Oleomonas cavernae: one gene and its partner. The protein of the gene in region 2 interacts with the protein of the main gene of each other region in a pairwise test. Links are inferred from orthologs where the notes say so. Each region holds a gene or a part of one and is shown on either strand. Other genes may lie near its edges. The genes, in order: D3874_RS01980 and D3874_RS08815.

What was found.
Region 1: the proteins of D3874_RS08815 (region 2) and D3874_RS01980 interact in binary tests that used the Escherichia coli proteins (3 or more experiments, as listed by UniProt). The link is inferred for Oleomonas cavernae from one-to-one orthologs.

The regions. Positions count from the first base shown.
Region 1 is NZ_QYUK01000008.1:359,962-367,277, forward strand. Bases 1,579-4,846 are described here. They hold D3874_RS01980 (hybrid sensor histidine kinase/response regulator), read right to left. Parts: upstream 4,476-4,846; coding sequence 1,779-4,475; downstream 1,579-1,778. Other genes in these bases: D3874_RS01975 (response regulator), read right to left, coding at 1,579-1,798; D3874_RS01985 (histidine phosphotransferase family protein), read right to left, coding at 4,590-4,846. Outside these bases: D3874_RS01965 (CheR family methyltransferase), read right to left, coding at 1-232; D3874_RS01970 (protein-glutamate methylesterase/protein-glutamine glutaminase), read right to left, coding at 229-1,326; more of D3874_RS01975, read right to left, coding at 1,388-1,578; more of D3874_RS01985, read right to left, coding at 4,847-5,201; D3874_RS01990 (DUF3553 domain-containing protein), read left to right, coding at 5,316-5,519; 3'(2'),5'-bisphosphate nucleotidase CysQ, read left to right, coding at 5,565-6,353; D3874_RS02000 (LysE family translocator), read right to left, coding at 6,360-6,992; D3874_RS02005 (AMP-binding protein), read right to left, coding at 7,018-7,316. UniProt on the Escherichia coli protein: Involved in the transmission of sensory signals from the chemoreceptors to the flagellar motors. CheA is autophosphorylated; it can transfer its phosphate group to either CheB or CheY.
Region 2 is NZ_QYUK01000011.1:1,064,208-1,071,248, reverse strand. The notes cover bases 2,438-5,430. They hold D3874_RS08815 (protein phosphatase CheZ), read right to left. Parts: upstream 4,268-5,430; coding sequence 3,608-4,267; downstream 2,438-3,607. Other genes in these bases: fliM (flagellar motor switch protein FliM), read right to left, coding at 5,368-5,430; D3874_RS08800 (DUF6468 domain-containing protein), read right to left, coding at 4,973-5,371; D3874_RS28460 (hypothetical protein), read left to right, coding at 4,806-4,955; D3874_RS08810 (MotE family protein), read right to left, coding at 4,281-4,790; D3874_RS08820 (hypothetical protein), read right to left, coding at 2,438-2,857. Also shown: D3874_RS08825 (hypothetical protein), read left to right, coding at 1-111; more of D3874_RS08820, read right to left, coding at 617-2,437; more of fliM, read right to left, coding at 5,431-6,474; D3874_RS08790 (flagellar basal body-associated FliL family protein), read right to left, coding at 6,474-6,923.

The DNA of each region.
Region 1 (7,316 bases), on a different replicon or contig from region 2:
TGTCGCGGAAAAAGAACGATTCATTGGTGGTCATCGCCTCGACCACCTCGCGCACCGCGGCCTCGTCCTTGCGACGCAGCACCGCGACCAGCGCATCCAAGGTATTGAGCCCCCGCTTGCGCGCGATCGGCAGCAGGCGCGATTCGACCAGATAGCCCTTGTCGGCGCTCAGGATCAGGCCTGAACGGGTCTTCAGCAGATCGGCCAGGAACTGGAAATCGGACGGGCTCATGCGCTTTCTCCGGCCTTGAAGGAACCGCCGGACAATCGCTCGATTGCGCCCCCCATCTCGCCCAAGGGCAGCACGGCACTGCACAGGCCCGCCGTCGCCACGGCGCCCGGCATGCCCCAGACCACGGACGATGCTTCGTCCTGCGCGATCAGGGTGCCGCCCGCCTCGACGATCGCCTGGGCGCCCTTCAACCCGTCCTGGCCCATGCCGGTCAGCATGACCGCCAGGACCGCGCCGCCATAGGCCGCAACGATCGAGCGCATCATGGGATCGACCGAGGGGCGGCAGAAATTCTCCGGCGGCTCCTGCGTCAGGCGAATGACGCGCTGCGCACCCTGGCGTTCCACCACCATGTGGTGATTGCCCGGCGCCACATAGATGCGCTGCCCCTGGATCGCTTCGCCGTCCCGGCCCTCGGCCGCGGCGACGCCGGTCGCCTTTTCCAGGTGCTGCGCCAGGATGGCCGTGAAGGTCGCGGGCATGTGCTGGGTGATCAGGATCGGCTGCTGAAGCCGGCGGGCGAGCGGCCCCAGCAGGCTGCACAGGGCCTGCGGCCCGCCGGTCGAACTGCCGATGGCGATGACCTGGGGGCGCTGCGTGCCGGCGGCCCGGCAGGCGATGCGCGGCGTATCGCGGGTCAAGGGCGAAGTGGCCGGGCGCAGCGCGGTCACCGCGGACGCCGCCGGCGCCCGCCGCCGCCGCCGGCCCGCCTGGCCCAGGGCGCGGATCTTGGTGATCAGTTCATGGCGGAAGGCTTCGACCGTTCCCGCCTCGCGCGTGGAGCTGGGCTTGGTCAGATAGTCGGCGGCGCCCAGGGTCAGGGCCTTCAACGTCACCTCGGCGCCGGCCTGGGTCAGCGTCGAGGACATCAAGACCCGCACCTGGCGCACCTGGCGCAGAATTTCCGGCAGGGCGGCGAGGCCGTCCATTTCCGGCATCTCGATGTCCAGCACCACGACTTCCGGGTTGGCACGCGCCACATCCCGCACGGCGATGGCGCCGTTGCCGGCGACCGCCACCACCTGGATATCGGCCTCCGCCGCCAGCCAGCGCCCGACCAGGCCGCGGATCACCACTGAATCATCGACGACCATGACCCGTAGCGGTCCACCGTCCGGCATGGCAGCGGCTGCGGGCCTAGGCTCGATCGCCATCTCAGATGGCACCAACCGAGACGAGCTTGGCCTCAAGGATCTCGCGATCGAAAGGCTTCATGATATATTCGCTGGCACCGGCTTCGAGCGCCGCCTGGATGTGCTCGATATCGTTCTCCGTGGTGCAGAACACCACGATGGGGCCGCCGCCGTCCGGCGCCGCGCGCAGGGCCTTGAGAAACTCCAGCCCGTTCATCACCGGCATGTTCCAGTCCAGCAGGATGAAATCCGGCAGGTGGGCGGCGCAACGGTCCAGCGCCTCCTTGCCGTCCCCCGCCTCGTCGACGGCAAAGCCGATCTCCTCCAGCATCCGGCGGGCAACCTTGCGGATGACGCGTGAGTCATCGACGACGAGGCATGATTTCATCACGGCAACTCCGGACTTGACCAACTCAAGCGGCACGGCGGCCATCCAGGGTATGGCGCAGGGATTCAAGCAGGCCGTCGCGATCGCCCTTGGCGATATAGTCGACGAAGCCGACCTTGCGGCCACGCTCGAAGTCGGCCGGGGCGGTACGCGACGACAAAGCGATGATCGGCGTATCGCGCCAGCGCCCCTCGCGGCGGATGGTGGCGGCGAATTCGAAACCGTCCATGCCCGGCATCTCGATATCGGACACGATCAGGTCGAACTCGGCGCCCTGGTCGCGCAGCTTCAGGGCGGCATCGGCATCGACGCTGGTGGTCACGTCATAGCCGGCAACGGACAGCACCGGCACGATCATGTTGCGGAAGAACGGGCTGTCGTCGACCAGCAGGACCGAGCGGTGGCGCAGCGCCGCACCGGCATCGTCGGCGGCCGAGCGATGGAACCAGTCGTCATAGGCGAGCGTCAGGTAGTGCGCGACATCGATCATGCCGGTCGCCTGGCCTGCAACCACCGCCGTGCCGATCAGGCCGGGACGGGAAGCCTTCAGTTCGACATCGAGGCGATCATCGACGATGTCGATGATCTCGTCGACGGCCAGGCCCATCGCCCGGTCGCCGTCGGCGAACACGATCACCGGCTGGCCGCCCTGCTGGCGCAGGCGATAGTCGGGATCGGCACCGACGATCGGCATCAGCTTGCCGCGATACTGCACCATCGGCCGGCCGTTCGAGTGCTCGATCCGCGCCACCTCGATTTCTTCCAGGCGCGCGACCAGCGCCAGGGGCACCGCCTTGCGCTCGGCGCCGCCCGCCCGGAACACCAGCAGCGAGGTGGTATTGCCTTCACGCTGGCCGACCGCTTCCGCCGCCGCCGTCTCATGGGGATCGCGCAGGGCCTCGCCGGTGCGCTGGGCCAGGCCGTTGGGATCCAGGATCATGATGACGCTGCCGTCGCCCAGGATGGTGTTGCCCGAGAACAGGGCATTGTCGCGCAGGATCGAGGCGACCGGCTTGACCACGATTTCTTCCGTATCGAAAACCCGGTCGACGGCGATGCCGAAGGTCTGCGTGCCGACCTGGGCGACGATGATGAAGGCGCTGGTCGGCCGGGGCGCGTTCTCGGGCACCAGGCGCATCGCCTCGGCCAGGAAGATCAGGGGCAGCAGGCGGTTGCGCAGGCGCACCACCGGCGTGCGGTTGATCACCTCGACCTTGTGCTCGGACTCAGGGCTGGTGTGGACCAGTTCGACGACGCCGATCTGCGGCACCGCGAATTTCTCGCCCGCGCATTCGACGATCAGGGCCGAGACGATGGCCAGGGTCAGCGGGATCTTGATCTGGAAGCTGGTGCCCTTGCCCGGCGCGGTCTTCAGGTCGACGGTGCCGCCGATCTTCTCGATATTGGTCTTGACCACATCCATGCCGACGCCGCGGCCCGAGACGTTGGTGACCTTGTCGGCGGTGGAAATGCCGGGATGGAAGATATAGCGGCCCAACTGGGCGTCGGTCATGGCATTGAGCTCGGCCTCGGTCGCCAGCCCGGCCGCCGCCACCTTCGCCTTGATCCGCGCCAGGTCCAGCCCGCGCCCGTCGTCGGCGATCTGGATGATGATATGGCCGCCTTCGTGATAGGCGTTCAAGGTAATGCGGCCCGTCTCGGGCTTGCCGGCGGCACGGCGCTGCTCGGGCCGTTCCAGGCCGTGATCGGCCGAGTTCCGCACCATATGGGTGAGCGGATCCTTGATCAGCTCCAGCACCTGGCGATCCAGCTCCGTCTCGGCGCCGATCATCTGCAGGTCGATCTTCTTCTTCAACTCGTGGCTCAGGTCGCGGATGACGCGCGGCAGCTTGGCCCAGGCATTGCCGATGGGCTGCATGCGCGTCTTCATGACGCCTTCCTGCAACTCGCTGGTGCATAGGGACAGGCGCTGCAAGGGGCCGGCAAATTCGGTGTCGCCGGCCTGGCGCACCATCTGCAGGAGCTGGTTGCGGGTCAGCACCAGTTCCGAAACCATGGTCATCAGGTTTTCAAGCAGGTCGACCGAGACCCGCAGGGTCTGGTTGCCGACGTTGCCGTCGCCCCGCGCCTCGGCGGCGTCCGGGGCGATTTCCGCCATTTTGGCCGCCGGGGCCTCGGGCACTACCGCGGCGGTTGCCGCGGCCTCGGCCTCGGACAGGATCGGATCGATGCCGGCCGCGATCTGTTCGGGGCTGGGCGCCATCTGGAAGGCGGCTTCCAGCTCTTCGAGCGAGACCTCGCCCGGCTTCAGAACACGCGGCAGGTCGACCACCGGTGCCGGCAGCGGCACCACCACGGCGACCGGCGCCGGTGCCTTGGCGGCCCGTCCTTCGGCCAGATCGTCGAGGCGGGCGATCAGTTCCGCGTCGTCGCCCTCGGGCTCACGCTCGGTGGCCCCCAGCGCGGCGAGGATTTCCTTGATGCGATCCAGCGAGGCCAGGATCAGGGTCACCGCCTCGGGGCTGACGACCATCTCGCCGGCGCGGAACTTGCCCAGCACGTTTTCCGCCGCATGGGCAATCGTCTCGAGCCGCGGCAACCCCAGGAAGCCGCAGGTGCCCTTGATGGTGTGAACCAGGCGGAAAATATTGGAAAGAACCGGGCCGTTGTTGGGGTCCTGTTCCAGCTTGACGATTTCGACATCGACGACGTCGAGGTTTTCCGCGGTTTCGGTAAGGAATTCGCTGAGCAGGTCGTCCACGGGCACCCCCGGCCAAGGCGCGGCCGCCACGGGCGGCGGGCGCACAATTCTCTGTCTTGGCAACAGGGTCGGTCAGGGCCAGTAAAGATTCGATGAACAGGCGGGCCTGAGCGCTCAGGAAGCCTGCGCGCTCAGGCCGATGGTCACGGCCCCGTCGGCAGCGGCGGCGGTAACGACCAGCCCCTCGGCACCGGCCAGTTGGCGGGCCAGCGCCCCCGGGGCACTGCGCGGGTCCAGTTCGGCCTCGGCCCCGGCCAGGGCCGCCGCCAGGCCGGCCGGCAGGGCGCAGCGGTCGCCCTGGGCGACGAAGGTGGTGGTTTCGAGGTCGAGCGTCAGCCGCCCGCCCCGCGGCAGGCAATCCGCCGCGATCAGCGCCAGGGTGAACAGCAGGCGCAGTTGCTCCCGCGGGACGCCGTCGCGCGCGCCCTCGACGCCAAGGCTGATGCGCCGCCCCTGGAGCACCGGGGCAACGATGGAAACCAGTTCGTCGCGTGCCATGGGCACGTCGCCGCCGGCGGCACCGAAAGCGATGCGGAAGAAGCGCAGGCGCGCCGAAAGCTCGTTGGCGCTGTCGCCGATCAGGGCGATCGACTGATCGCGCAGATCGTCGTCGTCGGCCGCGTCGGTCAGCAGTTCGACCCCGTTCACCACGGCCCCTACGGGACCGACCAGATCATGGCAGAGACGCGAGCAGAGCAGACCGACGAGGCGCAGCGGATCGTTCATGGAGCGCGCTCAAACCCAATGAGTTGCCCCGGCAGGACGGCCGGGCGACAGTACGGACGAATCGAGATTAACCGAGCAACCCCATGAGCGCCACACCATGACGCGCCCCATCCCATGACCAGGCATATCGCCGCCAGCCTGTTCGCCCCCGGGGTGCGGGTTCGCCATCCCGGCCAGCCGGATTGGGGGATCGGCCAGGTGCAAAGCGTGGTCGGCGCACGGGTCACGGTGAATTTCGAACATGCGGGCAAGCGCCTGATCAATGTCGAGGTCGTCGACCTCCAAGTGGTCGATGACGGAAGCCGCGACCGCCACTAGAGTGCGCTTCGCCTATATCGTTCCCCTGAACCAACCGGAAGTGCCATGTCGCGTTTGGATGCCCCTGCCCGCGCCGAATTGATCGTCGCCCTCGCCGATCTTGCCCGCGAGGCCGGCATCGCGATCATGAAGATCTATGAAAGCGACTTCGACGTCCGCTCGAAGGGTGTGAACGATCCGGTCACCGACGCGGACCTGGCCGGCGAAGCCGTGATCCTGGCCGGTCTTGCCAGGCTGACCCCCGACATCCCGGTGGTCGCCGAAGAGATGGCCTCGGCGGGCAAGCTGCCGGCGGGCGATCCGGCGTCCTGGCGACACTTCTGGCTGGTCGACCCGCTGGACGGCACCAAGGAGTTCGTCAAGCGCAACGGCGAATTCACCGTGAACATCGCCCTGGTCGAAGACGGCGTGCCCGTGATAGGCGTGGTGCACACGCCCGCCAAGGGCTGGACCCATACCGGCCACGGCGCCGGCACGGCAATGGTCTACAAGGCGGGCCTGCCGCCCCAGGAAATCACCGTCCGCCCCGTCCCGCCCGAAGGCCTGACCGTGGTCGCCAGCCGCAGCCACCGCGACCACGAGACCGATGATTTCCTGGCCGGCTATTCGGTTGCTTCCATGGTCGCCGCCGGCTCGAGCCTGAAATTCTGCCTGGTCGCGGAAGGCCTGGCCGATCTCTACCCCCGCATGGGGCCGACCATGGAATGGGATACCGCCGCCGGCCATGCCGTCGTGCTCGCCGCGGGCGGCACGGTCAGCACGCTGGAAGGCGCCGCGCTGTCCTATGCCAAGCCCGGCTTCCGCAACCCGAAGTTCATCGTCAAGGGCGGGTGAGGCGTCTCAGCCGGCCAACAGCGGATGATCGATCAGGCTGGCCAAGGCCCATATGCCGAAGCCGACGATGGCGACGCCCGATATCTGGTTGATCAGCTTCAGGCCCCTGGTTTCCAGCTTGCCGCGCAGCAGGCCGACCAGCAGGGACAGGGTCAGCCACCAGGCGACCGAGCCGCCGAAGACCCCGGCGACGGTGATCGCGGCGTTGGAGTAGCTGCCGTCGCTGGCAAGGCCCGTGGAGGCGAAGACGGTGGCGAAGCCCAGGATCGTGATGGGATTGGTCACGGTCAGCAGGAAGGTACCGGCCATGGCGTGCGGGACCGAGCCCTCGTCGGCCTTCATGCTGCGGTCATGGGGTTCGGTGAAGAAGGTCCGCAGCCCCAGGATGACCAGGAAGATCCCGCCGAACAACCGCATCCAGCCGTCATGAGACAGCATCCAGTTGGACACCGCCGTCAGGCCGAAGGCGGCGACGACGGCGAACAGGCCATCGGCAAGGGCGCCCCCCACCCCGGCCATGAAGCCGTTCATGCGCCCCATGTGCAGGGTGCGGTGAATGCAGACGAGATTGACCGGTCCGACCGGCGCCGCAACGACGTAACCGACGACTAGGGCGCGGACGAACAGTTCTAAATCCATAATTCCCCGAACTCAGGACCGACGATCAAATCACGATCACGTCGTTGCCCGGCGGATCTGCATAAAGCTTTTCGACGAGATGTGCCCGGCGGGTCAAGGCCGCTTTCTGGTTGATGTAGCCCTTGTCGGTCATCTCGCCGCCATCGAGGCTGGCCGGCTCGGCCATGAACAGGACCCGTTTGATCGCGGTCGACGATCCCGGATTGGCCCGATTGTGGGCGCGCAGACCCTGGCGGACATGCTCGACCAGCTGGTTGGCGTTCAGCATGGTCTCCAGCGAGCCCAGCGCCGCCTCGTCGGTCACGATCTTGGGCAGGCCGACAT
Region 2 (7,041 bases):
GGCCACCCCGACGCCTGGCGCACCGAGCTGCCGCGCGGGGTGATCATCTATATCCGCGAGCATTTCAGGCCGCTACTCGAACGGTTCTACCCGGACTCGCTCGCGGACTAGCGCGTCTCGGGTTTAGTCGGAAGCATCACCCTCCGATTTGCCGCTGCGGTGTTTGAGGCGCCAAGAGACCGCCCCTCTTCGAGGTTAATGCATGATACTCCAGCCGTCATGACCGGGCTTGTCCAGGTCATCCACGTCGGGACGAGCCACATCCGTTGACGGCATAGGCAGCTTGCCGACGTGGATGGCCGGGACTTTGCCCACGGCTGTCCGGTTAAGGAAATCGGGTTGTTTCACGGCATATGCGTACCACTCTTAATCGTCATGACCGGGCTTGTCCCGGTCATCCACGTCGGGCCGAGCCACATCTGTTGACGGCATAGGTAGCTTGCCGACGTGGATGGCCGGGACTTCGCCCGGCCATGACGAGTTAGGGTGGTGAGGATGGAAGGAAAACCACCCGAAGGAAATGGCCTCCCACGCTCGTTTTCCTTAAACGGACAGCCGTGGGACAAGCCCGGCCATGACGAGTTACGGCGCGTGTCTTATAGAAGCGGCCAGACGCCTAGTTGATCGCGTTCAACTGACCCGCGGCCAGGCGCTGGCGCAGCATGTCCATGAAGCCGGTGTCGGCGCCGGCATTGGCCATGGTCTGGGCCAGATTGCGGGTGGCGATGGCCGAGGGGTCGGTCGTGCCGGTCAGCATGGCGAAGGCCTCGGCGCTCTTGCTCTGGGCCATCGAGGGGCCCCACTTCTGGACCAGCGCCTTCAGCCGCTCGGCATCCTTGGCCAGCGCGGCGGCGATGGCGAGGCGCAGCGCCAGGCGTTCGGTCCCGGCGCCGGGCGGCCCGCCGGCGGGTGGCGTTACATTGGCCAGCAGGCGGCCGAGGCTTTGCGCAGCGCCGGCCCAATCGCGGGCATTCCAGGCGATCTCGGCCCCCAGGCGCGCCGCATCCTCGCTGCTATCGCCGGCGAGCAGGGCCTTGGCCTCGGCGCCGCGGCCGAGATCGGCCAGGGCGCCGGCGCGCAGCAGGCGGCGCAGCCGGGCGGTGGCTTCGGGCAAGGTCGGCTGCTCGGTCCCGTCGAGCACGCCCAGTGCCTTGGCGGCTTCGTGATCCGCCAGGTGCAGCAAGGCGAGATTGGCGGCGACCTGGGCCTGGGCGATCCCCTGCAGGCGGTAGGTGACCTGGTGGGTGAGCAGCGTCTTGGCCTGGTCCAGCAACTCGACCTGGATCAGCCGGTCGGCCAGACGGCGGATCATCTCGTCGCCGTCGGCCCCCAGGGGGGTCAGGTCGCGGTAGTCGAAATAGAGCGCCACCGCCTGGACCGGCGGCAGGGCATCGGCCGCCCCCAGCAGGAACAGGCGGCGGAAGGCGGCGACCTGGGTTTCGGCCAGGGCATCGCGGCCGGGGTCATCGGGAAACAGCTTCATGGCAACGCGCAAGGTCTCCAGACCGTCACGCCAGCGCCCTTCGGCCAGTTGCAGGTCGGCCAGGCGGCGCAACACGGCCAGTTCCTTGGCGTCGCCGCGCCAGGCATAGCGCAGCCGGTCCAGCCGCTCGATCGCCTGGGGCCGCGTCATGGTGCCGTCGGCCAGGCCAAGTTCGATCAAGCCCAGTTCGGCATCGACCCGGGCGGTCCGTTCACCGCTGGCCAGGGCCGCCTCGAATTGCTCGCGGGCAGCCGGTACATCGGCGTTGCGCAGGGCGACGCGGCCGGCCAGGGCCTGCGCCTGGGCCTTGGTCGCGGCCGTGGCGGCCCGTTCGCCCAGCGCGCGGGAAAACTCGGCGGCAGCGGCCAAGTCGTCGGCGGCCAGGGCGGTATCGGTCATCGCCGCCAGCAGCCGCGTGGCGATATGGGCCGGGTAGTGGTCGACCGCCGCCGTCCCGGCGAAGACCCGGTGCGCCTGCGCCGTCTGCCCCTGGGCGGCCAGCGCATAGCCACGCCACAGCACCGCATCCGGGGAAAATTCCAGGGCCGGCAGGCTCAGGTCGGTCAAGGCTTCCGCCGGACGCTCCTGCATGGCCTGGGCGATGCCCCGCATCTGGCGAAAGCCCAGGTCATCGGCCAGGGCCGGATCGTCCTGCGCGATCAGCTTGGCGAGGCCGATCGCTTCGGCGCCCAGGCCCTGGGAGACCAGGTAGCGGGCAAAGCGCAAGCGGGCCTGCTGCCGGTTCGCCGGTTCGGCCGTCGATACCTCGCGGGCAAGCTGCGCCCGAAGGTCACCGACATTGCCCGGCAGCGCCCAGGTGCCGACATCGAGGCCGGCCTGGGCCGGTCCCCGGCCGTGGCCCGGCACCGCCGGCGGCGTTCCCGACAAGGTCAGCCCCCCTTGGGGCCCCGTGATCACCACGGCATTGGCGTCGACCAGCGTCTCCAGCCCGTCGGACAAGGGCAGGAAGGCGATGCCCTGGGTACTGGCGAGGAGGCTCAAGTCCGGCAATCTCGCCGCCGCCAGAATCCCTGCCCCGCCCTTGGTGACCGGCACCACCGTGATGGTGTCGCCGATATCGGGATCGATGAGGTTGAGTGCTGCATGGGCACCGGCCACCTTGATCGCCAGTTGCCGGTTGCCATGGGTGTCGGTGGCGATGCCGACGACCAGGGGCGTTGCCGGCGGCCGGGCATCGGGCGCGAACACCAGGCGCCAGCGATTGCCGTCGGCCGAAACCTCGGGCGGCAACTGGCGGCCGACGAGCCGGAAGCCCGAGGCGTGGGCCAGGTCCAGCGGCTCGATCCGGCCCAGCGTGCCGAGCGGGGTATCAGCCAGCGAAGCGGCATCGAAACCGGGACGGTCGAAGACCACCCAGACCGCATCCCCCGGGCGAAGACGACAGCCCCCGCGGGTGCCGGAAAGCCGGCTTCGACCTCGATACCGCCCAGGGCGGTCCGCACCTGCAGGCTGGTCTCGCCCACCGCCGGGGCCGGCTGGGCCGGCGTCGTCGCGGCGACGGGGCCGGGCGGCGCGACGGGCCGGGCCACGGCCGGGGCCGGCATCGCGGCGACGGGCGCGGGCGGCGGCGCGGGGGCGGCCGGTTCATGGGACGGCGGCGCCGCTTCGACCGCCGCGGCGGGAGCCGGTTCGACCGGGACCGCTTGCGCCGGCGGCTTGGCCTGAGCAGGCTTGGCGGGGGCGGGCTTGGTGGGGGCGGGCTTGGCGGGCACAGGCTTGGTGGGGGCAGTCGCCGGCCGCAGGTCCAGCACCAGCTTGCGCTGATAGGTTTCGGGCTTGAGGGTGACGGCCTGTTTCAGGGCCACGCGCAAGGTGCGCCCGTCATCGCTCAACTGGGCGACGCCGGCAAAGCGCGCCAGCTTGCCCAAGGCGGTCTTGGGATCGACGGTGACCGCCTCGGAAAAGGTGACGACGAGGAAATCGCCGTCGAGGCTGGCCTGGCCGCTGACGCCGGGCCCGAGGTCGAACACCAGGCGGCCATAGTCGCCGTGGTCCCAGCCGCGCGCGCCGATCGCCGTCGCCGCCCGGGACTGTACCCCGAGGGCAAGCACCAGCAGCCCGGCCAGGGCGCCGGCTTGCGCCCAGCGGCGCCAGCGCGGCGCCTCAGAGCGACGCGAAGAGACGGTCAATGTCATCCTGTGTCGCCGCCACGTCGGGCAACTGCGGCCCGTTCAAGAGGTCTTCCGGCTCGGGTTCGGCGGGCGCGGTCGCTGCCGCACGCGCCGCCTCGCCGGCAATGCGCACCAGCCGCGACAGCCGTTCCTCGATCACCACCAGCGTCGTCACCACCTTGGCGATGCGCTGGCCGGTAATGTCCTGGAAGTTCGAGGCCTCGTAGATGCGCGTGGTGATGCTCCGCAACCGCTCGGCCTCGCCCCCGCCCAGTTCCTCGGCCAGGTTCTCGAGTTCTTCCGCCGCATCGAGGAAGACCCCGGTTGCCTCCTCGGTCGCGCGCACGACCGAGCGCAACTGGTCGTTGGCGTGCGGGATGTGCTCGCCGGTCAACTCCGCCGGCTGGATGGCCGCGATGTCCTCCTGGGTCTGGCGGACATAGGCCAGCAGGTCGGCGAGTTCCTGGGCGGTGTCGGTGTCGATCGCCTGGGCTTGGCCTATCGCCTGGGTTTCGCTTTCGAAGCTCTGCATCAGGCCGGCGACCACCCGGCCGATTTCGGCCACCGGCACGCTGCCGCCGGTCTCCGTCGCCAGGGCCGCCAGGCGATCGTCGTAGGTCATGATCTTGGTATTGCGCATGGTCTCGCTCATGGGCCTGCTTCCCTTAGCCCGCCGTGCCGGCGGCGGCGGCCGGCGCTGGCGGGACTGGTACCTTCCTGGTGGCCAGGGCCACGGTCAATGCCTTGGCCGCCTGAGGATCCATCGCCGCGAGCACCGGCGCAATCTTGGCCTCCTTCATGCGGCTGGCGACCTGGAGCAGCACCGCAAAATCCAGCGTGTTGAAGATCCCGGCGGCTTCCGCCGGCTTCATCGTTTCATAGACCTTCACCAGGCGGGCCAATTGCGCATCCTCGGCCTGGGTCGCCGCCGCGTCGGCGGTGGCAATCTTCGCCTCCAGGGCCTTGAGCTCGGCCAGCTTCTGGTCGACGCGCGCCTCGGCCGCGGCGATCAGGGCTTCGCGCCCGTCGAGTTCGCGCGCCCGTGCCTCGATTTCCGCCCGCCGGCGACCGAGGTTCTGCAGCACGTCGACCTCGCCCGCGGTCAAGGTGTTGGGATCGAAACCCGTCGCCGGTGCCGGCGGCGGTGTTGGCGCAGCGGCGGTCGGTGCCGGCACCGCCGGTGTTGCATCGTGCGCCGGGGCATCGTGCGCCGGGGGGCCGGCTCGGCCGCGATCGCCTTCGCGGTGCCGGGCAGGAAGTCCCCGGCGGTGCTCAGGGTCTGGGGCAGGCGCACGGCGATCGCCAGCGCGGCCACGCCGGCCAGCACCGGCAGCAGGTAAAAGCGCCGGGCCATGATCTAGCGGACGTCACGCAGCGCGCGCAGCAGCGAGGGCTCGCCGCCGCCGTTGCCGCGCATCGACGGCTCCGCCGGGCGGGCGGGCGCGCCGACCTTGACCAGGCGGTCGGCCAGATTGTTGGCCGAGGCGACCAGCAGGGCCAGTTCGTCGGTCGACTGCCGGGCGACATCGACCTGGTTACCCAGGCGGGTGGCCGAGGCCTCGGCGGCCATGCGCAGTTCCATCAGCCCGGCCTGGGCGCGGCGGGTCGCCTCGTTCAGGCCCTCGACCAGCAGGCGCAATTCGTCGTGGCCGCCCTTGAGGCCCTGCAGCTTCTTGTGCAGGCGGACCGCCAGCACCACGGTCGCGATCAACAAGCCGGCAAGCACGAGATCAAGGATGAGACCGATCGTGGTCATGGCTTGGCCCCCTCTTTCCTGTTCTTCATCAGCGATTGGTCGACCCGGACCGAAATGGTCGAGCCGATGCGCCCCATGCGGCCACGCAGCATCGCGGTGCCGCCGCATTTGAGATCGACGGGCGAGTCCGGCGTGCAGTTCAGCATGATGGTCTGCCCGACCTTGAACTTCATGACCTCGCCCAGGTTCATGATCTGCTCGTCGAGCACGGCGTCGACCTGAACCTCGGTCTGCCACAACTCGGTCGCCAGGTGGCTTTCCCAGATGGTGTCGCGGCCGAACTTCTCGCCCATGAACATCTGGAGCAGGAGTTCGCGCACCGGCTCGATCGTGGCATAGGGCAGCACCAGTTCCAGGCGCCCGCCGCGGTCTTCCATGTCGACGCGCAGGCGCACCAGGATCGCCGCATTGGCATCGCGCGCGATGGTGGCGAAGCGCGGATTGACCTCCAGCCGCTCGAAGGTGAAATCGACCGGGGTCAAGGGCTCGAAGGCCGCCTTCATGTCCTTCAGCACGACCTGGATCATGCGTTCGACCAGGTTACGCTCGATCGTGGTATAGGGCCGGCCTTCGATGCGCATGGGCGTAGTGCCCTTGCGCCCGCCCAGGAGCACGTCGACGATCGAATAGATCAGGTTGGATTCGACCGTCAGCAGGCCGAAGTTGTCCCACTCGGGGGCCCGGAACACGGCCAGGATCGCCGGCAGCGGGATCGAATTCAGGTACTCGCCGAAGCGGATCGAGGTGATGTTGTCGAGCGTTACCTCGACATTGTCCGAGGTGAAATTGCGCATCGAGGTCGACAGCAGGCGCACCAGCCGGTCGAACACGATTTCCAGCATCGGCAGGCGGCCGTAGGAGACCAGCGAGGAATTGATGATCGAGCGGATGCCGGTCTGGCTGCCCGAGGAGTCGGTCGCGGCGTCGAAGCCCAGCAGGCTGTCGATCTCGTCCTGGCTCAGCGCCCGCCCGGTCTGGCCGGCCAGGGCATCGTCGCCCTCGGCGGCGGCGTCGCTGCCGTCGCCGGCATCCGCCATCGCGGCCCATTCGGCCGCCATCTTGTCGTCGTCGCTCAGGGTCTGATCGTCGGGCGCATCAGCCATCACTGCACCAGCATTTCCTTGAACAGGACGTCGTCGATGACGGCCGGCGCCATCAACTGATTGGCGCGGGCCAGCAGTTCCTCCTTCAGGCGCATCACCCCGGCCGACCCTTCGAGGTCGCTCAGGCGCAATTCCCGCAGGTAGATCTGGAAACTGTCGACCAGGCGCGGCTGCAATTTCTGCAGCACGGGCGTCACGGCCGGGTCGCTGAACTGCAAGGCCAGCTTGATCTTCAGGTAGGCGGCGCGGGTCCCCGTGGTCTGCAGGTTCACCAGCATGTCGGGCAGGTCGTAGAACACCGGATCGGGGGCGTGCTGTGCGGCCTCGGCCTCCGCAGCGGCGTGGGCCTCCTCCTCGCTCGATGCCCCCAGCAGCGAGTCGAGCATGCCCATGTACCAGGCCCCGCCGGCGCCCAGCAGCACGACCAGGAGCGGCACGACGATCAGCAACAGCTTCTTGCTGCCGCGCTTGCCGGCCGATCCCCCTCGCCGCCGCCTTCGGCCGGGCCGAGGCCGCTGACCAGTGCGTCGAGGTCGTCCTTGGTTGCCGCTTTGCTAGCCATGAGTG